One region of the Pseudomonas sp. CM25 genome, then DNA from elsewhere that is predicted to be linked to it. Evidence: riboswitches for the same ligand, from Rfam matches in the RefSeq annotation. Region 1 holds a riboswitch; each other region holds the start of a gene.

Region 1 (7,720 bases):
CTGCCCGGTAGCTCGGCCAGCGGGTAGCCTTCGGCCTGCAGCGCCCTGAGAATGTTCAGCGCGGCGGCCGGTGTGTCCAGGCCGACGCCATTGCCGATACGCCCATCACGGGTCGGGTAGTTGGCCAGCACCAGTGCCACCCGCTTCTGCCCATTGGGCAGGCGGGCCAGCTCGACCCAGCGACGCGCCAGCTCGGCGACAAAGTCCATGCGCTCGGGGTGAGCGCGGTAGCACACCACGTCAGACTGGCTGCGCTCGCTGCGCCAGGCCATGTCCTTGAAACTGACCGGCCGGGTGATGATGCGCCCGTCCAGCTCTGGCAGGGCGATGTGCATGGCCAGGTCGCGCGCGCCAAGGCCTTGCTCGCTGGCTTCCCAGCCGGGCTGGTTGTCCTGCGCGCAGATCGCCTGCAGCACCGGGATGTCACGACGGAACGGGCGCAGGTTGGGCTGTTCGGGGCTGGACAGGGCGAAGCCGGTGGTATTGACCAGTACTTCGGCACCCACTTCGTCCAGCCAGGCTTCGACCTGCTCCAGGCACGCGCTTTCCTTCAGGCTGGCCACCGCGATCGGCAACGGGTTCAGCCCGGCAGCCTGCAGGCGCTGGCAGAACTCGTCGATGAACGCGGTGTTGGCCGCCTGCAGGTGCGAGCGGTAGAACAGCAGCGGCGCCACCGGGTGCTCAGGGCGCCAGTGCGGGTACCAGTCCTTCAGCACGGCGCTGCCCTTGGCCGGGTGATACACCGCCGTGCGTGGCAAGGGTTGCGGTTCGTCCCAGGCATAGTCGCGGCCCAGCCACTGGCTGGCCAGGCACTGGAACAGGTTGATGGCGTTGGCCTTGCCGCCCTGGCGCAGGTAGTGCCAGAGGCGCTCGGCCTGCTGGCTGCTGACGGTGCCAAGGCGGGTCAGCTCCGGGTCGGGGCGGTCGTCGCCTGGCACCAGGATCAGCTGTACGCCACGCGCGGCCAGCTCGACCAGCTGCTCGACGCCATAGCGCCAGTAGCCGACGCCGCCGTGCAGCGACACCAGGATGACCTTGGCATGGCGCAGCACCTGATCGACATACAGGTCGACCGAGGCGTGGTTCTGCACCTGCATCGGGTTGGCCAGGCGCAGGCTGGGGAAGTCTTCGGGCAATTGCTCGGCGGTATCGGCGAGCAATGCCAGGTGCGAATCGCCGCTGCAGAGAATCACCAGCTCGGCGGGTGTCTGGCCGAGGTCGGCAATGCTGTCATCCGGTACGAAGCCACCGGGCTGGGTCCGCAGCAGGTGCATGGGGTCAGGCGCCCAGGGCTTTGCGCAGGCGTGCTTCCAGCTGGGCCGCATCCAGGTCCTGGCCGATCAGCACCAGGCGGGTGATGCGCGGCTCGTCGGCGCGCCATGCGCGGTCGAAGTGCTTGTCGAAGCGGGTCCCCACGCCCTGCACCAGCAGGCGCATCGGCTTGCCCGGGATGGCCGCAAACCCTTTGGCGCGCAGCACGCCAAACTCCACCACCAGCTGGGTCAGGGCATCAAGCAGCAGGCTTTCGTCGGCTTCGGGCAGGTCGATGGAGATGGAGTCGAAGGCGTCGTGGTCATGATCGTCATGGTCGTCGCCATCGTGGTGCGAGTCGTGGTGGGTACGGCGGCCATCGATGTGCGCCTCGGACTCGGCACCCACGCCCAGCAGCACGTCAATTGGCAACTTGCCGCTGCTGGCCTCGATCACCTTGACCGCTGGCGGCAGTTCTTCGGCCACTTCGGCACGCACTTTGGCCAAGCCCTCGGCATCGATCAGGTCGGCCTTGTTCAGCACCACCAGGTCGGCGCTGGCCAGCTGGTCGGCGAACAGTTCGTGCAGCGGCGATTCATGGTCCAGGTTAGGGTCGAGCTTGCGCTGGGCATCGACCTGGTCCGGGTAGGCGGCGAAGGTGCCGGCGGCTACCGCCGGGCTGTCGACCACGGTGATCACCGCGTCGACCGTGCAAGCGTTGCGGATTTCCGGCCACTGGAAGGCCTGTACCAGCGGCTTGGGCAGGGCCAGGCCACTGGTTTCGATGAGGATGTGGTCGAGGTCGCCACGGCGCGCCACCAGCTCGCGCATCACCGGGAAGAATTCTTCCTGCACGGTGCAGCACAGGCAGCCGTTGGCCAGCTCGTAGACGCGGCCGCTGGCTTCTTCCTCGGTGCAGCCGATGCTGCACTGCTTGAGGATTTCGCCGTCGATGCCCAGCTCGCCGAACTCGTTGACGATGACCGCGATACGGCGGCCCTGGGCGTTGTCGAGCATGTGCCGCAGCAAGGTGGTCTTGCCCGAACCGAGGAAGCCGGTAACGATGGTGACGGGGAGCTTGGCCAGTGTTTTCATGTCGCAGTGCCCTTGGCAGAATGGCGCGGGCATGCAGGACGACAGCCGCAGGCCAGGCCGGCCGGGCTTGTTCGCCACCGGATCACCCCGCCCGGTTGAAAGTCGAAAACGTTGCGAGGCAGGTCTCCTGGCTGGCACCGTTCCAGTTGCCGGCTGAAGCCAGGCTGGCGGGATGACGCCTTCCCGCGCGTTGGCGCAGTGGCTGTGTCGATCCGTTGTCGGTGCTTACAGTTGCGGGGGCAGCCGCGGCTTGTACCGCGTTCCCGTCTTAGCTTCGGCCTGGCCGAAGAACCTCGAACTGGCAAGGCTACGCAGTGGCTGGCGGGTGGTCAACCACAGGTTGCGCAACTGCGCTAGAGTAGCGTCTTTGCCCACGGTCAAGGACGCCCCATGCCCCTCGCTCCCGCCATCCCGGTGCTGCGTATCTTCTCGGTCGAAAAGGCCAGGGAGTTCTACCTCGAATTTCTCGGTTTCACGCTGGACTGGGAACACCGCTTCAGCCCGGACCTGCCGCTGTACATGCAGGTTCATCGTGACAGCCTGATCCTGCACCTTTCCGAACACCATGGTGACGCGTGCCCCGGCTCGACGGTGTTCGCCCGCATCGACGACCTGCGCGCGCTGGAGCATGAACTGCAAGCGAAACAGTACGGCTACGCGCGGCCCGAAGCCGAGCGCCTGGACTGGGGCTTGCAGATGCAGGTGTGGGACCCGTTCGGTAACCGGCTGCGGTTCTGTCAGCAGATCGACGACGAGGCAAACCTGTGAAGGCATCTGGCAAGCGTGAAATGGCCAGGCTGGAGCGTGAACTGGTGATATGCCTGACCGATGCCTGCGAAACGGCCAAGGCAGAAATCATCGGCTTCAGCTGGCTGACCCACCGGCTCGATCCTGAGGATTTTCCGGCCAGCTTGCGCATAACCTGGGTGTTCGAGCAAGAAGCCGACAAGGCTGCAGCCATGGCGGGCGACGCCAAGACGCGCATGCTGGTGCTGACTGCACAAGCGTTGGAGGCGGCGGGCATAGCACTGGATCATCCGGCATGGCATGTGCGGTTCGACAGTGAAGAGGCTTGTGCGCAGGGGCATGGCGGTGATTGGGGGAAGCGCTTGGGGCGGTAGACCGTTGAAGATTGGCGAAAGTTTTGCGGCGCCTGTGAAACCGAGCGCCGCCCGCGCGGCGCTCGATTTCACAGGCGCTAAAAATCTTGCGGTGAACACCTCGCAACCTCAATTCGTGACTGGCCGTTCCCGATCTGCTGCGGATGTATTATGGTGGCATGGTGCGCATATAACAGCAGCCCGAGCGATCGGGCACTTGCAAGACAATGAGGGTGTCATGAGCAACGAAAGCATTAATTGGGACAAGCTGGGTTTCGACTACATCAAGACCGACAAACGCTACCTGTCCGTATGGCGCAATGGCGAGTGGGACAAGGGCACCCTGACCGAAGACAACGTACTGCACATCAGTGAAGGCTCCACGGCGCTGCACTATGGCCAGCAGTGCTTCGAGGGCCTCAAGGCCTACCGTTGCAAGGACGGCTCGATCAACCTGTTCCGCCCGGACCAGAACGCCGCCCGCATGCAGCGCAGCTGCGCCCGCCTGCTGATGCCGCACGTGCCTACCGATGTGTTCATCGAAGCGTGCAAGCAGGTGGTCAAGGCCAACGAAAAGTTCGTGCCACCGCACGGCAAAGGCGCCCTGTACCTGCGCCCGTTCGTGATCGGCACTGGTGACAACATTGGCGTGCGCACCGCCCCCGAGTTCATCTTCTCGGTATTCGCCATCCCGGTTGGCTCGTACTTCAAGGGCGGCATGAAGCCGCACAACTTCCAGATCTCCAGCTTCGACCGTGCTGCCCCGCAAGGCACCGGCGCAGCCAAGGTCGGCGGTAACTACGCGGCCAGCCTGCAGCCAGGCGCGGAGGCCAAGAAGGCCAACTTCGCCGACGCCATTTACCTCGACCCGCTGACTCACACCAAGATTGAGGAAGTCGGTTCGGCCAACTTCTTCGGTATCACCGCCAACAACGAGTTCGTCACGCCGAAATCTGCCTCGGTGTTGCCAGGCATCACCCGCCTGTCGCTGATGGAACTGGCGCAATCGCGCCTGGGCCTGAAAGTGATCGAAGGCGATGTCGAAATCAGCAACCTGGACCGCTTCATCGAAGCCGGTGCCTGCGGTACCGCTGCGGTGATCACCCCGATCGGCGGCATCGAGTACAATGGCAAGCTGCACGTGTTCCACGACCTGGAAAAGGTCGGCCCGGTTACCCAGAAGCTCTACGACGAGCTGACCGGCATCCAGAGCGGTGATGTCGAAGCACCGGCAGGCTGGATCGTCAAAGTCGCCTGAGTCGTTTCAGCGGTTTGAAAACGGGGCATGCCAGCAATGGCATGCCCCGTTTTTATTGGTGTGGGAGTTGGGCACACGCCTTAGGCCAGGCGACGCTGCATCAGCAGGTGCCGGACTTTGTCGAACGCCCAGTTGTACAGCACGGTGTAGGGCAGGATGATCACGAAGAAGCCCAGCTCCACCATGAACGCCTGCAAAAGCGAAATATCCAGCATCCACGCGGCCACCGGCAGGCACCAGACTACCAGGCCGGCCTCGAAGCCCAGGCCGTGCGCGAAACGCGCGCGGGCCTGCCAGTGGATCCGCTCGGTCTGTACATAACGATCGATCAGCGCGTTGTAGACCATATTCCACAGCATGGCGATCACCGACAGGGTCACCGCCAGCGCGCCGGCTGTCGCCAGCGATTTGCCCATGATCCAGGACAACAGCGGCGCACACAGCAGCACTGCGAACACTTCATAACCGACGGCGTGAACCAGGCGTTCGGTGAAAGAGACGTTTTTCATTGCAAATTCCATCCAGTGCGTGAGTCGTGCTTCCTATTTTCTTTGATAGAACAGATACTCGCGATATAGCTACCATCGGTTTTATCAATACATGCGCTACTCACCCGAAGCCTTGGTTGCGTTTGTCGAAGCCGCATCGCTGGGGTCTTTTTCCGCCGCTGCGCGCAAGCTGCGCAAAAGCCAGTCCACTATCAGCATCGCGATCGCCAACTTTGAGGCCGATGTTGGTTGCCCGCTGTTTGACCGCACTGGCCGCCATCCCACGCTGAACGAGGCTGGCCGGCAGGTACTGAGGCGTGTCGAGGCGATTCTCGATGCCAGCGCCCAGCTCGATGCACTGGCGGTGCGGCTGGCAGAACATGTCGAGGCGCTGGTGTCGGTGGTGATGTCGGACAGCTACAGCGTTACCTTCCAGGGTGCGGTAATGGCCCGGTTTGCTGAGCACTACCCGCACACCGAGCTGCGCTGCGGGCCGTCGGAGGATGCCGATGTAATCGAAATGATCCAGCTGGGCATGGCGCAGATCGGCATTCTTGCCACACAGCCCAATTACCCTGCCGACGTTGCCGTGGCGCGTTTGCCCGAGCAGGCGGAATTCGCCGTGTACGTGGCCAGCGGGCACCCGCTGGCGGGCATTGCGCAGGTGCAAACGCAGCACCTCGAAAACGCACGCCAGTTATATATCAAGACCTACGCGCCAAGCCTGCATCAGGGCCGTGGCCAGGCTTGGTCGGCACCGGATTACCTCACCCTGCTCGAGTTCGCCGTGCGCGGGTTTGGCTGGGCCGAACTGCCCAAGGCGCTGGTGGCGCGGTTTGGCAGTGGGCTGGTGGAGTTGCAGGTGGCCGGCTATCCACGGCGGGTTGATATGGATGTGGCCTGGTCGAGCCGCCGGGCACTGGGCCCGGCCGGGCAGTGCTGGTGCGTCAGATGTTGAATCGGTAGCCGGATAACGCCTTCCTCAAGTGTGCGCCCAGGCACAACAACCAGTACACCCAGCGACAAGCCTTCCCCCCACCCTGCCCCGTAGCCTGTCACCACGCGCCGCCCACCGCGGCACGCAGCCAAACTACAAGAACAAACGTTGGTGACCTATGCAGACAGTAGATCCGATCACCCTGGCGGTTGTACGCGGAGCGCTGGAAACAGCGCAACGCGAGATGACCCTGACCCTGGAAAAGACCGGCCGCTCCAGTGTGTTCAACCTGGCCCACGACTATTCCAACTCGCTGTTCGACCACCTGCCGGAAATGATCCTGCAAGGCCAGGACATCCCGATCCACCTAGGCTCGCTGATACCGGCAATGAAGTGCGTGGCCGAGTTCTTCGCTGACGACATCGCCGAAGGCGACGTGATCTACCACAACGACCCGGCCTACAAGGGCAGCCATATTCTCGACTGCTGCATGTACAAGCCGGTGTATTACCAGGGTGAACTGGTCTTCTGGACCGTGTGCAAGGGCCACCTGACCGATATCGGCGGCCCGGTGCCGGCTGGCTACAACCCCGATGCCAAGGAAATTTACGCCGAAGGCCTGCGCATTCCCCCGGTCAAGCTGTGGGAAAAGGGCAAGCGCCGCGAAGACGTGATCAACTTCATGCTCACCAACATGCGCGCCCGCCCCTATCAGGAAGGCGACCTCAACGCCCAGTACGGGGCCTGCAAGGTCGGCGAGCGACACCTTCTGGAGCTGCTCGACAAATATGGCGTGGCGCAAGTACGTGCCTGTATTGCCGAGCTGAAGAACATGGCCGACCGGCACATGCGTGCGTTGCTGCGCGACGTGCCGGACGGCGACTACAGCGGCACCGCAGTACTGGAAGATTCCGGCCACGGCCTGGGTCAACTGGCCATTACTGCCCATGTGCAGATTCGCGGCGACCAGGCCCACGTGCGCATCGAAAGCCCGCCGCAGGTGCCCTACTTTATCAACTCCTACGAAGGCAACTCGGTGTCTGGCGTGTACCTGGGGTTGATGATGTTCGCCCAGGTGGCGCCGCCCTACAACGAGGGCCTGTACCGCTGTGTCACGGTCGATGTCGGGCCCAGGGGTACGCTGTGCAACGCCGAGGAACCGGCGCCCCACGTCAACTGCACCACCACGCCGATGGAAACCCTGGCCGATGCCGTGCGCACGGCACTGGAGCAAGCCTCACCACAGCGGGTGACCGCCTCCTGGGGGCATACCAGTGGCATCAATATCGCCGGCCGCGACCTGCGCAACGGCAACAGTGAGTACGTGACCATGGTGCTGGCCTCGATCATCTCCGGCGCCGGTGCCAACCAGGTGATGGACGGCTGGCACGCCTGCGGTCCGCTGTGCTGCTTCGGGGCGCTGATGAGCGGTGACATCGAACTGCTGGAACATGCCTACCCGGTGCTGATCCACCGTTACAGCCTGATGGCCGACAGCGGCGGTGCCGGCAGATTCCGCGGTGGCTCGGGCACCCGCCTGGAAATCGAACCGCTGGACCACGCAATGACCGTGGTCGGTTTTGGCGAGGGC
Region 2 (7,720 bases), on a different contig from region 1:
GTTCGATGTTGTGCGTGTAGGCATCCTGCAGCGGCAACTGGGCAAGGATCTGTTGTTCACGAGAGGGTTTCTGGTCGCAGGCGGCAAGGGCGGCAGTCAGCAGCAGGGGCAACAGCAACGTCTGGAAGCGAGGCATGAGGTGGCCTGGTCGGGCAGTGAAGACTGCCGATTATACCGATGTCCAGCGGGCCACGACGAGCCCTGTGATTTGCCTTGCGCGGCACACTGGGGTAGAACTCTGGCCTTTCGACCACTGCCATGAGCCACATGCCGAACTGCACCCTGCAACCTGTGGCGCGCGACGCCATTGCCGAAGTCGTGGCGTTTGTCGACAGCGCCCGCCGCGAGCTGTTCCCGATGCTGGCCAATGCACCGTTGCCGCGTGACCTGGCGCAGTTCGCCGAGACCTACCTGGACGGCGCGGGCTGCTTTCTGGAGGCCCGTGATGACGGGCAGCTGGTGGCGGTGATCGGCTATCTGCCTTATGACCACCGCTTTGCCCAGCTCGATTACCACGCCCGGCGGGTGGTCGAGGTGGTGCGCCTGTTCGTCTCGCCGGCCTACCGTCGGCATGGCCTGGCCGCGGCGTTGTTTGCGGCATTGCGCGAGCGAGCGGAGCAGGCGGGTGTCGACTGCCTGTACCTGCATACCCACCCGTTCCTGCCGGGGGCGATCGCGTTCTGGCAGCGGCAAGGGTTCGCGGTGGTGGATGTGGAGCAGGACCCGGTCTGGCAGACCACCCACATGCAGTTGCGCCTGGGCTGACAATGACAAAGCGCCGCGCTGGCCTCTTCGCGGCTAAACCGCTCCTGGAACTGCACATAGCTGACTGATTTAGCAGGGACCCTGTAGGAGCGGGTTTACCCGCGAAAGGGCCGGTCCAGCCAATACACGGATCAGCGCATCAGCCCCGACTCAAGCAACGCGGGGGTGTCAGAACGCCCCCGACAACGGCCATTCCACCGCCAAGCGTATCTGGTCCCCATCCAGCTCTGCCTGCGCCGTATTGCCCCGGTGCACGTTATGCCTCAGCGAAAACGTGGTGCCCTTGGCTTTGCCACTCTGCACCACATAGCGCGCCTCCAGGTCCCGCTCCCAATGCTTGCCACCCTTGCCGTAGCCCAGGTACGCATAACCGCCCGCAGGGTCGACGTGGCTGCCATCGATATCGAACCCGCGCACGTACAACGCCGTCAGGTTCAGCCCCGGCACGCCGTAGGCGCCCATATTCAGGTCATAGCGGGCCTGCCACGACTTTTCGTTCGGCGCGTTGAAGTCCGACATCTGCACCGCGTTGGCAATGAAGATCGCCCCTCGGGTCACGTAATCGAAAGGCGTATTGCCGTCCACCTGCTGCCAGCCCAGGCTGAAACCGTGCGGCCCTTGGTTGTAGCGCGAGACCAGGCTCCAGGTGGTGTTGTCGATACGCCCTGACAGCGCCTTGCCGGTGTCGGTGGTGCGGTACAGGTTGAGGTCCAGGCTGATACTGCGGCGATCATCCAGGGCATGGCTGAGCGTGCTGCCCAGGTAGTGCTGGTTCCAGCTGTCCTCGTAGCGTGAGCTGTAGAGGCTGCCGCTGAAGGCGGGGGCGGGGTTCCAGACTACGCCCGCCAGGTCGAAGCTGTTGCCCTGGCGGCCGTTGGAATAGTTCACCACAAAGCCTTGGTCGTGGCTGGACGCATTGCGGTCGGTACTTTCGTTGAAATGCCCGGCCACCAGCTTGAGGGTGTCGAACTCGTTGCTGGTGAGGAAGAAGCCGGTGGCGGTCTCGGGCAGCAGGCGGCTGTCGGACGAGCTGAACACCGGGGTCTTGATCCGTTGCTCACCATAAGACAGCACGGTATTGGACAGGCGCAGCTTCAGCGCAGCCCCTGCGCGGCTGTACTGGTTTTTTGGGTGGCCAGCGTTGTCCACCCCCAGCAGGCGCGCCTTGCCCGCGCGGCCGCCGCCGCTGTCGAGCTGCACGCCCAGATAGGCATGGGCATCCACGCCGACACCGATCAGCCCTTGGGTGAAGCCGGACTGCACGCTGCCCATCAAGCCATAGGCCCATTCCTCGGCCTTGCCGTTGCGCTCGCTACGTGGCTTGTAGGCATTGCGCGCAGCGCTGTTGCGCCCGCCATGCTTGAAGTCGCGCTGGTCGAACACGCTGCGGTTGAGGATATTCCAGCTGCCATCCTCGACAAAACCATTGCTTTGCGACTGGGCGGATTCGGCCTGGGCGAAGGGGGCAAGGCCCAGCAGCGGTAGGGCCAGCAGCAGTCGGGTCATTGCCCGGCCCCAAGCTTTTGCAGTTGTGCTGCAAAGCGCGTTTTGGCCCGTGCCGGCAAGCTGGCGGGCAGTTCTGCAGCCGGCGCGTCACCCACCTGGATCAGCATCACCATGCCCATCGCCAGGTGCGCAATGCACTGGATGCCGTACACCCCGGGCACGCTGAACGTCTGCTCGAACGGCTGGTTCAGCTTGCTCTTGAACGGTTCGGCGCCGGCGGGCAGCAACCCTGCGACGCTGGCTGCGTTGTGGCCGCTCTGGGTGGGCAGGAAGCGCACGCTGTCGCCGGGGGCGATGTGCAGGTGGTCCGGCTCATAGACCATTGCCCCCTCGCTGCCACGGTTGAGCATTTTCACTTCATGCACCTCGGCCAGCGCGGCCGGGGCAAGCAGGGCGCTGGCGAGCAGCAGGGCGACAGGGCGCAACAGCATGGGCAGAACTTCCTGGTTCAGGGGGCGCGGAAACGCAGGATGCGCGCGCCGTCGAAAGGGTCGGTGAGGTAGCGGGCATGGACGCCAAAGGTGCTCAGCAGGCGTTCGGGGGTGAGTACCTCGAACGGTTTGCCGAGGGCGACCAGGCGGCCTTGGTCGAGTACCGCGATGCGGTCGCAGGTGAGCGCCTGGTTGAGGTCGTGCAGGGCCACCAGGGTGGTTACCGGCAGCGCCTGCACCTGTTGCAGCAGGCTCAGCTGGTGCTGGATATCCAGGTGGTTGGTCGGCTCGTCCAGCAGCAACACCTGCGGCCGCTGCGCCAGGGCGCGGGCGATGTGCACGCGCTGGCGCTCGCCACCGGACAGCGAGCCCCACAGGCGTGTGCGCAGGTGCAGGGCATCGAGGTCGGCCAAGGCTTGCTCGACGATGGCGCGGTCGTGCGAGGCAAACGGTGCCAGTGCCGACAGCCAGGGTGTACGGCCAAGGGCCACGGCGTCGAATACGCTGATCGCATCGAGGGTGTCGGCCTGCTGCTCGACCAGTGCCAGGGCCTGAGCAACACGACGGCGCGGCAACCGCGCCAGGGGTTCGCCCAGTAGCTGCACGCTGCCGCTGGCCGGTTTGCGCAGCCCCGCCAGCAACTTCAGCAGCGAGGATTTGCCGGAGCCGTTGGGGCCGACGATGCCCAGGGTTTCGCCACTCACCACATCGAGGTCGATAGCCTCGAGCACGGTTCTGCCGGCCAGTTGCAGCCCCAGGCCCTGGCAGCTCAAGGGAGCGAGCTGTAGCGCGGTCATGACTGTCATGGGCGCCCTCGACGGCTGACCAGAATCAAGGCGAAGACCGGTGCGCCGATCAGTGCGGTGACAACACCAACCGGGATTACCTGGCCGCTGATCAGCGTGCGCGAAAGGATGTCGGCGGCAATCAGGAACAGCGCGCCGCCCAGGGCGCTGGCCGGCAGCAGACGGCTGTGGCCGGGGCCGAGGATCAGCCGCAGGGCATGCGGGATTACCAGGCCGACAAAGCCGATGGCGCCGACGATGGACACCATCACCGCCGTCACCAGCGCCGCGCAGCTGATCAGCAGCAACTGGGTACGGCGCACCGGGATGCCCAGCGACGCAGCCGAATCGACGCCAAAAGTGAAGGCATCCAGCGCGCGGCGATGCCACAGGCACACCAGCAAACCGCACAGCGCCACCGGCACCGCCAGCCACACCGAGGGCCAGCGCACACCACTGAGGTTGCCCAGCAGCCAGAACAGGATGCCGCGCGCCTGCTCGGCAGTGGCCGACTTGGTGATCAGGAACGCTGTCAGGGCGTTGAACAGTTGCGAGCCGGCGATACCGGCGAGTATCACCTGCGCGTTGTTGCTGCTGGGCCCGGCCGCGCGGGCCAGCACCAGCACCAGGGCGAATGCCGCCACGGCGCCGATGAAGGCGCCGGCAGACATGCTCAGTGCCAGGCTGCCTAGCCCCAGCAGGCCGACCAGCACCGCGCCAGTCGAGGCGCCGGCCGACAGCCCGAGCAGGTACGGTTCGGCCAGCGGGTTGCGCAACAGCGCCTGCAGGATCACCCCGCAGGTGGCCAGGCCGGCACCGCAGGCTGCGGCGACCAGGGTGCGGGTCAGGCGGTAGTTCCAGACGATGCCGGCGTCGATCGGGTCGACCGGGTAGCCGGCCTGCCACAAATGGTTGGCCAGGACCTGGCCGACCACGCTCGGCGACAGGCTGGTTTCGCCGATTACGGTGCCGGCCAGCAGCGCCGCCAGCAGGGCTGCCAGGGCAACTGCGAGGCTGGGTAGCAGGCGGCTCATCACGGCGCTGCTTTACCGCTGGCGAAGGCACTGGCCAACGTCTGCACACCGCGGAACAGGCGGATACCCGCCTGCATGGCGTCGGCATCGAGGATGATGATGCGGTCGTGCCTGACCGCGTCCATGTTGCGGGTAACCGGGTCGCTGCGCAGGAATTCAAGCTTCTTCTGGTAGTCATCGGCGGGGAAGCGGCGACGGTCCATGCGCGCGATGATCAGCCAGGTCGGGTTGGCCTTGGCCAGTGTTTCCCAGCCCACGGTTGGCCATTCCTCACTGGACTCGACCACGTTGCGCACGCCGAGGCTGCGCAGCATGAAGTCGGCGACCCCTTGGCGGCCTGCCACGTAGGGGTCGATGTCCAGGTCGGCGCTGGAGAACCAGAACAGCGCCGAGGTCGCCGACAGGTCCTTGCCGGCCAATTGCGCCCTGGCGCTGTCCAGGCGGCCTTTCAGTTCGGTGTTCAGCGCGGTGCCGCGGTCCTGCACGTCGAAGATCTCGGCCAGCTGGCTGACGCTCTTGTAGATGCTGTCGACCTGGAACGCCTGCAGGCGAGTGCCGTCTGCGCCCACCAGGTTGTCCTTGCCTTCGCAGTCCGAGGGCAGCAGGTAGGTGGGGATGTTCAGTTCGTCGAACTGTTCACGGGTGCCGACCACGCCCTGGGCGCCGACCATCCATTCGAACTGCACCGCCACCAGTTGCGGGCGCTTGCCTGCTACCGCCTCAAAGCTGGGGTCGTTGTCGGCCAGGCGCGGCACTTTGTCGTTCTGTGCCTGGTATTCGGGCAGCACGTTGTTGAACCACAGCGAGGTACCCGCCAGTTTGTCACCAAGCCCCAGTGCGTAGAGCATTTCGGTGCCGGCCTGGCCGATGGTGACGGCGCGTTCCGGTGCCTGGGCGAAGGTCTGCGGCTGGCCGCAGTTATCGACAGTCAGCGGGTAGTGAGTGGCGGCGGCCTGGGCCAGGCCGGTAAAACCAAGGCCGGCGAGCAGGGTGGCGATGCGGGGCAGCATGCGGGGCGATCTCCTATCGGACAGTTCTGGTGAGGAACGCACGGACAGGCATCGCCGAGCCCCCGCTGGCGGCAGGGGCAACACTGATAGCCAATCCCGGACACCCCGCCGGTTGGTGAATGCAGGCCGGCAGGTCTCCTGACTGATGCGTCATGGCCCGGCTCCGGCCTTCCCGGGTCGGTCACCCAGTGGCATCGATGGAGCAGGCTCGGCATCTACAGTTGCGGGGGCAGTTCCGTTTGGCCCGTGTTGGCAGGCCTGGGATTCCCTATTATTTCCGTGGTGGAAACCGGCGGCCCGCATGGTAGACCATCACGCCGCCGGTTAAAACGCTTTTCAGAAGTACTTCAGCCAGGTGATGTCGCGCCGCCGCGCCTTCAGGCGGGCGAACCCGCGCACCGGCAGGTACAGCGAAACCGCCAGCAATACCGCGGCCAGCCATACCGCGGCGATGCCGTCAAAGCCGAAGTAGTCGCCCTGGTTGAGACCGAACAGCGCCACGCTGGCCAGGTACAGCAGCTTCAACACATACAGGTGCAGCAGGTAGAAGAACATCGGCGCCGCACCGAACACCGCCAGGGCGCTGATCCAGCGCGCCTGCCCGGCACGCTCGAAGGCGCGCAGCAGCAGCAGGCCACAGCCCAGGGTCAGGGCCAGGAACAGCAGCGACGGTGGGTATTTGGTGATGTTGAAGAAACTCATCAGGGTTTGCGTGAGGGTCGGGTAACCATTCCAGGGCGCCTCGCCGTAGCCGTTGAGCATGCGCAGCACGACAAAGCCCAGTAGTGCGATCAGCCCGGCCACCCGCAAGCGCTGCTGGCGTCGACCGGCTTCGCTGCCGCGCGCGAACCAGGGGCCCAGGCCGTAACCCAGGGCGATCACGCCGATCCACGGCAGCACCGGGTAGGAGGTGCGCAGGCGCAGGTTGTCGGAGAACTCCAGCCAGCCGCGGTCATGCAGGATCGCCCATGGCACGTGCAGGGCCGACTCCACACCGAAGTGCAGGCCATCAAGCAGGTTGTGGCCGGCGATGATCATCGCGCCCACGGCGATCAGGGCTGCGCGTGGCAGCCACACCAGCAGCGACAGGGCGATCATGCTGACGCCGATCGCCCAGATCACTTGCAGGTAGATCACGCTGGGCGGCAGTTGGAAGGTCCAGGCGAAGTTGACCAGGGTGAACTCCAGCACCACCAGGAACAGCCCGCGCTTGAACAGAAACGCCGAGACATCGCTACGGCCCTGGTACTTCTCGCCGTACAGCCAGGCTGACAGGCCGGTCAGCAGGACGAACACGGGCGCACACAGGTGCGCCAGGGTGCGGCTGACGAATAGCGACGGTTCGGTGGTGTCGATGGCCATCGGGTCGCCGACCTGATGGTGCAGGAAGAAGGTTTCGCGGACATGGTCCAGGAGCATGAACAGGATCACCAGGCCGCGCAGGGCGTCGATGCTCTGCAGGCGCTGGGTAAGCAGGGTAGGGGTGGCGCTGGCGCTTGTCATGGGGGATCGCTGGCAAGAATGGATGTCAAATGGAATGTTATCTTATAACTTATTGGGGTTTGATGGGTAGGGGTTTTTGTGTTGCCTGGTGGTTGCCACCAGATATGCAGCGCCTGTCAGCCCTGATGCGATCCCTATGCCAGCCCTGCCCCAAACAAGCCGACCCAGGCAACCCAGTTCAAAACCTATAATCCACCGTCGCAAACCAGGCCCGTGGCATCCCCATCAACCACTGCTCACCACTGAACGCCGACACCACATACTCCCTGTCAAACACGTTGTTCACCTGCAAGCCCAAACGCACATCCGGCAACACCCGCCAGGCGATATTGGCATCGACCACGGTATACCCGGGGGCGCTCTGGGTATTGGCGGTGTCGGCATAACGCTCATCCACGTAGCGCGCACCCACGCCGGCCTCGACCTGCTGGCCAAAGCCTTTGCTCAACCACAGGTTGGCCGTGCGCCGGGGCACGTTTGCCGGCCGGTTGCCCGCGCGGTCCTGGGCTACACCACCCACCGTCTCGTCAAAGTCGTCATACCTGGCGCGCACCAGCGACGCGTTTACCGACACCTGCCACTGATGCGCCAGCGCCAGCTCCAGGGTCGCCTCCAGGCCATCCGAGGTCTGCTGGCCGGCCTGCTGCTTGTCGTGGGTGAGCGGGTCGTCCACCAGCAGCTTGTTC
Region 3 (7,720 bases), on a different contig from region 1:
CTGGTGCGCGGCAAGCAGGCGCCTGCCGTGGTCGGCCAGATGAGCGCCGAACAGGCGATGCAAGCTGCCCTGGCCGGCAGTGGCCTGGCGTTGCGGGTGTCCGCCGACGGGCATTTCAGTGTGGCGCCCGCCAGCCTGGGGGGCGATGTCATGGAGCTGGGCAGCACCAGCATCACCGACAATTACCTGAATGCCACCAGCGAGGGCAGCGGCTCGTATGCCGCCCGCGCCGTCACCCTCGGCAAAGGCACCCATACCCTCAAGGAAATCCCCCAGTCCGTCACCGTCATCACCCGCAAGCAACTGGACGACCAGGGCATCACCGACCTGCAGGACGCGCTCAACCACACCACCGGCATCGTCGGCGCACAAGGCATCGGCCCTGGCGTGGTGGTGACCTCGCGCGGTTTCCAGATCGATGACTGGCAGTACGATGGCGTGCCGATCCAGCGCAACAACTACTCGCTGGGCAACTGGGCGACGCAAGACCTGGTGTTTTTCGACCGCGTCGAAGTGTTACGCGGTGCCTCCGGCCTGCTGCAAGGCACCGGCAGCCCGGGCGGCGCGATCAACCTGGTGCGCAAGCGTGGCCAGGCGGCGCCGACAGTTACGCTGACGGGTAAAGCCGGCTCCTGGGACCACTACGGCCTGCAAGTGGATGCCGGCGGCCCGCTGACCAGCGATGGCCGGGTGCGCGGACGGGTTGTCGCGGACGAAGACCAGAGCGACAGTTTCATCGATTATGTCTGGAGCAAGAACCATTCGCTGTATGGGGCACTGGACATCGACCTCAGCGACGCAACCACCGTAGGCGGCGGTATCAGTTACAGCCGCCAGCAGTCCAGGCCGATGCTGCGCGGCATTCCACGCTACGCCAGTGGCAAGGCGGTTGAACTGCCTCGGTCGACTTATACCGGGGCCCGCTGGAGCCGTGCAGAAAACGACGTCACCACCTACTACCTGGACCTCGAACACCGCTTCAACGATGACTGGGCCTTCAAGGCTGCTGCCGTGCGCATGGATGAAACCAACACGTCCACCCACCAGCGCGTGCAAAGCACCGGCCAAGGCGTTGCAGCAGATGGCAGCGGCATCACCTACGCCGACTGGCTCACCGATTTTCACTCGACCAAGCTGGGCCTGGACATGAACGTGGTCGGCCACTTCGACACTGGCCCCCTGGCCCATGAGATCACCGTGGGCGGCAACTACGCCAAACTGACCTCGGACGACGCCTACTGGCGCAACTTCGACGCCGGCGGCAACATCTTCGATATCGATCATGACCGCCCCGAGCCCAGCCGGGACAGCGTCTTCGACGGCGACCTTGCACGTTCCAACCGGGCCAGCTACGACATTCGCCAGAAAGGCCTGTATGGCGCCTGGCGCGTCAAACCGACCCAGGACCTGACGTTGATTCTGGGCTCGCGCGTGAGCTGGTTCGACTACCGCTGGGACTCGATCGACTTCGACAGCCTGAGCGACCCAGGTACCCGTTACCCGACCAGCCGCATGACCGAATCGGGGCAAGTCACGCCGTATGCCGGGTTCGTTTATGACCTGACGCGCGAATGGGCTTGGTACGCCAGCTACACCGACGTGTTCGTCCCGCAGACCGAACGCGCCGTGGGCAATACGCCACTCAAACCGGTAATTGGTAGCAACTATGAAACAGGCCTGAAAGGCGAGCTGCTCGATGGCCGGGTCAATGCGTCGCTGGCGCTGTTCCGTTATGACCAGGAAAACCGCGCGGTCACCGATGTGGCGTCGGGCTTCGCCTGCGATGACTGGTACTGCTCCACCGCTGCCGGCAAGGTGCGCAGCCAGGGCGTCGAAGCCGAGATCAGCGGCGAAGTGCTGAGCGGCCTGCAACTGTTTGCCGGTTACACCTACAACACCACCAAGTTCCTCGATGACCCGGAGAACGAAGGCCGCACGTTCAGCCAGTGGACACCCAAGCACATGCTGCGCGCCTGGGCCGACTACACCCTGCCGCTGGACGGCCAGCGCTGGAGCACCGGCCTTGGTTTCACCACCCAGAGCCACACCCTGGGCTACGAGCGCACCTATACCGTGCCCGGGTATACCGTATGGAGCGCGCGGCTGGCCTATCAGCTGACCCCGGAAGTGAACGTTGCCGTCAACGCCAACAACCTGTTTGACAAGAAGTACTGGGTTGCCGGGTTCAACCAGCTTAATGGCAGCAACAATTGGGGCGAGCCGCGCAACTTCCTGCTGACGGTGAAGTACACCCCGGAACTCTGACCGGGTTCAGTCCGACAGCGGCCATTGCGCCAGCGGCCAGTACGCGCCCTTGCGCGACTCGTACAGGGTGAAATGGCGGGCCGCGAGGTAGAACTCCGGCGCGCTAGCAGCCTCTGGCGGCTGGCCGTGGTAGTCCCGGGAAAGCGTGAGGTGCGGGCGGTATTCACGGCTGGCCGGTTGCACGCCCAACGGTAGCAAGGCCTGCTGCAGGGCGTAGACCAGTTGCAGCAGGGCCGGTGGTACCTGCTGCGCCTCCAGCACCAGGGCGCTGGCCCGCTGCCACACCTGCAAACGGTCGAGCAGCAGCCGGGGGGGCTTGGCCGGCAGCGCCAACTGGTCGACCGCAGCGCATATCGCTGGCACCTGGGCGGCATCCACATCGCCGAGAAACAGCAGGGTCACGTGGAAATTGGCGGCCGCTACCGGCTTGCCGCTGCGCATACCCAGGCTGCGCCGCCAGTCGGCAAGCGCACGGCGCTGGGCATCACTGACCGGCAAGGCAAAAAACAGCCGCTTGAAGGGGGCGCCGCTGGGGCGGACATCCTGAACCATGTGAACTCCCGTACATGAATCGTTTGCGCAAGACTGTAGGGCATTACACCTAAGTCGCCCCGCACTTTCGTAACAATAAGTACAAACTGCCCCCATGATTGTTTATGCTGGCGGGCTTATGCCATGGCGCATGGCCATTTTTCGACAAGTAAACGTCCATGAAAATTGCACTCGTACTTATCTTCGTTTTCTCGATCGCCTATGTTCACCTGCGCGGCCGGGTGCGTCACAAGCTGACCCGCCAACTGGGTGACCACTCCAGCTTCCTGGCGCCGGTCAACGCCTTCCTTTACCTGTTTTCCAGGCACCCGGCCAAGCCTTACCTGCCGGTCGAAGCCTTTCCCGAACTGAAGCCGCTGCAGGACCACTGGCAGGAAATCCGCGAGGAGGGCCGCCAGCTGCTGCACGTGGGCGCAATCAAGAAGTCCGACAATTACGACGACGTCGGTTTCAACTCGTTCTTCAAGACTGGCTGGAAGCGCTTCTACCTGAAGTGGTATGGCGAAAGCCACCCGTCGGCAATGGCCCTGTGCCCGCGTACCACCGAATTGCTGCAAGGCATCGGCACGGTCAAGGCCGCCATGTTCGCCACCTTGCCACCAGGCGCCAAGCTGGTGCGCCACCGTGACCCGTATGCCGGCTCGTACCGCTACCACCTGGGCCTGGACACGCCGAACGACGATGGCTGCTATATCGACGTTGACGGCGAGAAGTACTCCTGGCGCGATGGCGAGGGGGTGATCTTTGACGAGACCTATATCCACTACGCGGCCAACAACACCGAACACAACCGCATCATCCTGTTCTGCGACGTCGAACGCCCGCTCAAGTACCGCTGGGCCACGGCGTTCAACCGCTGGTTCAGCCGCAAGGTCATGGCCGCCGCAGCAGCGCCCAACGGTGCCGGCGACAAGACCGGCGGCATCAACCGGCTGTTTACCCGCATCTACAAGATCCGTGAGCGCGGCAAGGCGATGAAAAAGCGCAACCGCACACGCTACTACCTGGAAAAGTGGGCAGTGGTCGCCGCGCTGCTGCTGGTGTTCATCTACATCTGACCGGCAACGCAGGCCGTTTTGCCTACGACCTGCGTACACCCACCAAAGTACAAGCCTCACACCTGCCACTCTTCGACTAGCCTGAAAGCTCCACTCGCAACCACCCCAAGGTGAAGACGATGAGCATGATGGACTGGGACGCCTACCGTAAGCAGTTGATGGCCGGCATCGGCGATCTCAAGCAACTCTCCCCCGACACCGTGGCCGGCTACATGACCGCCAGTGGTGCGGGGGCCAAGACCAACCACCTCGACGCCAAGACCCGCGAGCTGATTTCCCTCGCCGTGGCCGTGACCACCCGCTGTGACGGCTGCATCGCCGTGCACTCGCAGCAGGCGGTCAAGCATGGCGCCAGCCGCGAGGAAATTGCCGAGGCGCTCGGCGTGGCCGTGGCGATGAACGCCGGGGCCGCACTGGTCTACTCGGCGCGGGCCATGGATGCAGTGGGCAAGGCCAACGGCTGAGCACAAACGGCGCCGCCACCCTTGCGCGACGGCGCCGCGCCGCCCAGACTGGGCGGCCCAGCCCGCGCAGGAACCCGCATGATCCACATTCGCCCCATGACGCCGGAAGACTTCGAACGTTTCTGGCCGACCTTCCAGGCCACCGTCCAGGCCCGCGAAACTTACGCATTCGACCCCGCCCTGAACGCCGAACAGGCCCGCCAATTGTGGCTGGAGCTGCCATTACACACGCTGCTGGCAGAGGAGGATGGCGAGCTGCTGGGTTCGTATTACCTCAAGGCCAACGCGGCCGGCCCTGGCGCGCACGTGGGCAATTGCGGCTACATGGTCTGCGAGAGCGCCCGCGGCCGGGGCGTGGCACGCCTGATGTGCGAACATTCGCAGAAGCTGGCACGCCAGGAAGGCTTTCTGGCCCTGCAGTTCAACTCGGTGGTGGCCAGCAACGAGGTGGCGGTGGCGTTGTGGCACAAGCTGGGCTTCGAAACGGTTGGCCGGCTGCCCAAGGCCTATCGCCATGCCCGCCTGGGGCTGGTGGACTGCCTGGTGATGTACAAGTGGCTGGCCGATGAGCCGGTGACAGAGAAACCGCCGCTGCTGATCGGGCGCAAGAACATCGAAGCACGCGTGTCGCGGCGGCGCGGTCGGTAAAGGCCCTGCAGGTGCGTTTGCAGGGCCGCCGGATCAGAAGGCCAGGCCTATCTTGAAGCCGTACTCGTCGCGCTTGAGCTCGGTGTTGTCGGCCAACAGCGTCTCGTCGTCGAGCCGGTATTCGGTGCGGGTGTAGTACACGCCCGCCTGGATCGGCAGGTTGCCTTGCTGGTTCATCAGCAGGGTCACCTCGGCATAAGGGTTGGTGCGGTCTTTCATGTCCGCACTGTCACTGCCAAAGTCTTCCACCTTCAGTTTTACCCGGCCATCGAGGGTTCGCCGTACACCGGCTTCCACGCGCAAGGTGGCCGCATCGAACTGGTGGTTGTAACCCAACGCCGCCTTGGCGAACGGCGCCTTGTAGGTGAGTTCGCTTTCGATCCTGCGGTGCTCGGTTTCAAACCGTGACCACATGTAGCCGCCGCCCACGATCACATCGACGAAGTTGCGCGCATCCACCGCCGCACGCCAGCCCAGGTCCAGCCCTGCCTGCCCCTCCTTGAGTTTGTTGTCGTGCTTCTCGGCATACTTGCCTTCGGCACCCAGCTGGTAAATGAAACCGGACTCTGCGGTCATCTTGTTGCCAAAGCCGGCAAAGATGCCGCCTTCGTCAACGTGTTCGGTCTGGGTTTCACTGCCGCCCTGAAACTTGAATTCGTCGTAGGCGCCGAGAATGCCGACGGTGAACAGAGGGTCGGTGCTGGGTGCGGCATGGGCTGCCAACGGGGTGCCCATCAGGGCAAGGATGCAGGTGTGGCGGAGCAGGTTATGAGTAGGCATGCATCTATGTCTCCATGACATGTAAACGGGTAGCTAGCCCACATTCCGAAACGCCCGGCGGCGCGATAGTTCGAAAAAGCTTCAGCAAATATTCAGGAATTTGCCGTTCATCACGCGATTGCCTGTCAGCCCGATGGTTGACGACCGTGCTGTGCAGTGGTCATATGCGCGCCAGTTTCAGGTGCCCTGCGCCGCCGCGCGCAAGGTGAAACGGGAAGCCGGTGCATCGTGTTGCCCACGACAAGTCCGGCGCTGCCCCCGCAACGGTAAGCGAGCGAACCCTTCGAGATACCACTGTGCTCAGGCATGGGAAGGTGAAGGTTTCATGCCCCTCGCAAGCCCGGAGACCGGCCTGAAGCCTTGTTTGGCAACCCGCGGTGGGCGGGCGCAGGCCGGAATCCGTGCGCGCGCTCGCCTGCACGGCAAGCCTTTGCGTGTTTTCCACCGGGATGCATTCATTCCTGCAGCAGTGGAACGACATGTCCCGTATCTTCAAGCTTCACCCCCTGGCGGCCTGCCTGGCCGTCGCCCTGCCGGCCCAGGCCGATGACTTCGACCCAAAGCCTCTGGCCCTGCCGTCAACGGCCATCACCGACACGTTCGACAACCGCATCCTCGACCTCGCCACCCCGACGACGGCCGGGTCGCGCCTGGGCCTCAGTGCCCTGGAAACACCCGCCAGCACCAGCAGCATCAGCGCCGAGCAGATCCAGCAGCGCAACAACCTCAGCGTGCAGGATGCGGTAACCCGTTCACCGGGCATTACCTACATCGGCTCGCCAGGCGATGGCGGGACGGGGCTTGCAGCTCGCGGCTTCACCGGGCACGGCTCGGTGATGACGCTGTTCGACGGCGCGCGCATGTATGCCGGCGCGGGCACCCAGACATTCCCGGTCGACCCGTGGATGGTGGAGCGCATCGACGTGCTGCGTGGCCCGGCGTCGGTGCTGTATGGCGAGGGTGCAACCGGTGCGGTGGTCAATGTGATCCCGAAAAAGCCCTTCAGCGGCGACATCCGCAATCACCTGCGCCTGGGTTACGGTTCATGGGACCGCCAGCAGCTCGGGCTGGACAGTGGCGGTAGCCTGGACGAACGCCTGAGCTACCGGCTTACGCTGAACCAGCAAGCCGGCAATGGCTGGGTTGACCGCACCCCCTCGCACAGCCTGGCGCTCAGCGCCGCGTTGCGCTTCGACGCCACTGACGACCTCAGCTTCACCCTCGCCCACGAGCGCGGCGATGCCAAGCCTGCCAATTACTACGGCACGCCGCTGATCGACGGCCACTACCGCAGCAGCCTGCGCTACAAGAACTACAACGTGCAGAACGACAAGCAGCACTACGTCGATGAGTGGACCCGCCTGACCACGGACTGGACGCTGAGCGACCAGGTCAGCGCCAGCAACCAGCTGTACTACATGAAAAGCCGCCGCCACTGGCGCAATGCCGAGGCGTACAGCTGGGACGCCGCGCGCCAGCAGCTGCTACGCGGCAGCTACCTGGAGATCAAGCACAACCAGGAGCAGTTCGGCGACCGTCAGACGTTCGCCTTCGATCACAGCCTGTTCGGGCTGGCCAGCAAGACGGTGGTGGGTGCCGAGTACAACAAGGTCCGTTTCAACATCGACAGCAATGCGCCGTACGACGATGTGGGCGGCGACTACATCGACCCGTGGCAGCCGCAACCGGGCGACTTCCACAGCGCCTCGCCGCTGCGACCGCAATCGCTCGCCACCACCGGCACCTTCGCGCTGTTTGCGGAAAACCGCCTGCAACTCACCGATCGCCTGTCGCTGGTGACCGGCGTGCGCCGTGACCAGAACCATATCGACCGCGACAACCTGGGCAATGACAGCCGCAGCGACCGCAGCCTGCAAGGCGGCAACTGGCGCGCCGGGCTGGTTTTTGCGCTGACGGAGGATCTGTCGTTGTACGGCCAGTATTCCACCAGCG

The links. Region 1 has a riboswitch for cobalamin ahead of cobW (cobalamin biosynthesis protein CobW). Riboswitches for the same ligand answer to the same signal wherever they lie in the genome.
Region 2: linked by a shared signal. The riboswitch ahead of HP546_RS04530 (ABC transporter substrate-binding protein) and the one ahead of cobW (cobalamin biosynthesis protein CobW) in region 1 are both predicted to bind cobalamin.
Region 3: linked by a shared signal. The riboswitch ahead of HP546_RS04520 (TonB-dependent siderophore receptor) and the one ahead of cobW (cobalamin biosynthesis protein CobW) in region 1 are both predicted to bind cobalamin.

The regions. Positions count from the first base shown of each region.
Region 1 is NZ_JABMCW010000179.1:3,126-10,845, forward strand. It holds gene cobN (cobaltochelatase subunit CobN) at 1-1,274, opposite strand, end outside; gene cobW (cobalamin biosynthesis protein CobW) at 1,279-2,346, opposite strand; cobalamin riboswitch at 2,446-2,657, opposite strand; gene HP546_RS18245 (glyoxalase superfamily protein) at 2,737-3,114, shown strand; gene HP546_RS18250 (hypothetical protein) at 3,111-3,467, shown strand; gene HP546_RS18255 (branched-chain amino acid aminotransferase) at 3,685-4,704, shown strand; gene HP546_RS18260 (multidrug/biocide efflux PACE transporter) at 4,785-5,213, opposite strand; gene HP546_RS18265 (LysR family transcriptional regulator) at 5,305-6,150, shown strand; gene HP546_RS18270 (hydantoinase B/oxoprolinase family protein) at 6,308-7,720, shown strand, end outside.
Region 2 is NZ_JABMCW010000023.1:20,529-28,248, reverse strand. It holds gene HP546_RS04560 (hypothetical protein) at 1-136, opposite strand, end outside; gene HP546_RS04555 (GNAT family N-acetyltransferase) at 268-765, shown strand; gene HP546_RS04550 (OprD family porin) at 934-2,271, opposite strand; gene HP546_RS04545 (pseudoazurin) at 2,268-2,702, opposite strand; gene HP546_RS04540 (ABC transporter ATP-binding protein) at 2,720-3,508, opposite strand; gene HP546_RS04535 (iron ABC transporter permease) at 3,505-4,521, opposite strand; gene HP546_RS04530 (ABC transporter substrate-binding protein) at 4,521-5,531, opposite strand; cobalamin riboswitch at 5,642-5,840, opposite strand; gene HP546_RS04525 (DUF1624 domain-containing protein) at 5,868-7,034, opposite strand; gene HP546_RS04520 (TonB-dependent siderophore receptor) at 7,213-7,720, opposite strand, start outside.
Region 3 is NZ_JABMCW010000023.1:12,664-20,383, forward strand. It holds gene HP546_RS04490 (TonB-dependent receptor) at 1-2,265, shown strand, start outside; gene thpR (RNA 2',3'-cyclic phosphodiesterase) at 2,272-2,817, opposite strand; gene lpxO (lipid A hydroxylase LpxO) at 2,976-3,875, shown strand; gene HP546_RS04505 (carboxymuconolactone decarboxylase family protein) at 3,995-4,339, shown strand; gene HP546_RS04510 (GNAT family N-acetyltransferase) at 4,418-4,987, shown strand; gene HP546_RS04515 (outer membrane beta-barrel protein) at 5,021-5,767, opposite strand; cobalamin riboswitch at 5,930-6,138, shown strand; gene HP546_RS04520 (TonB-dependent siderophore receptor) at 6,247-7,720, shown strand, end outside.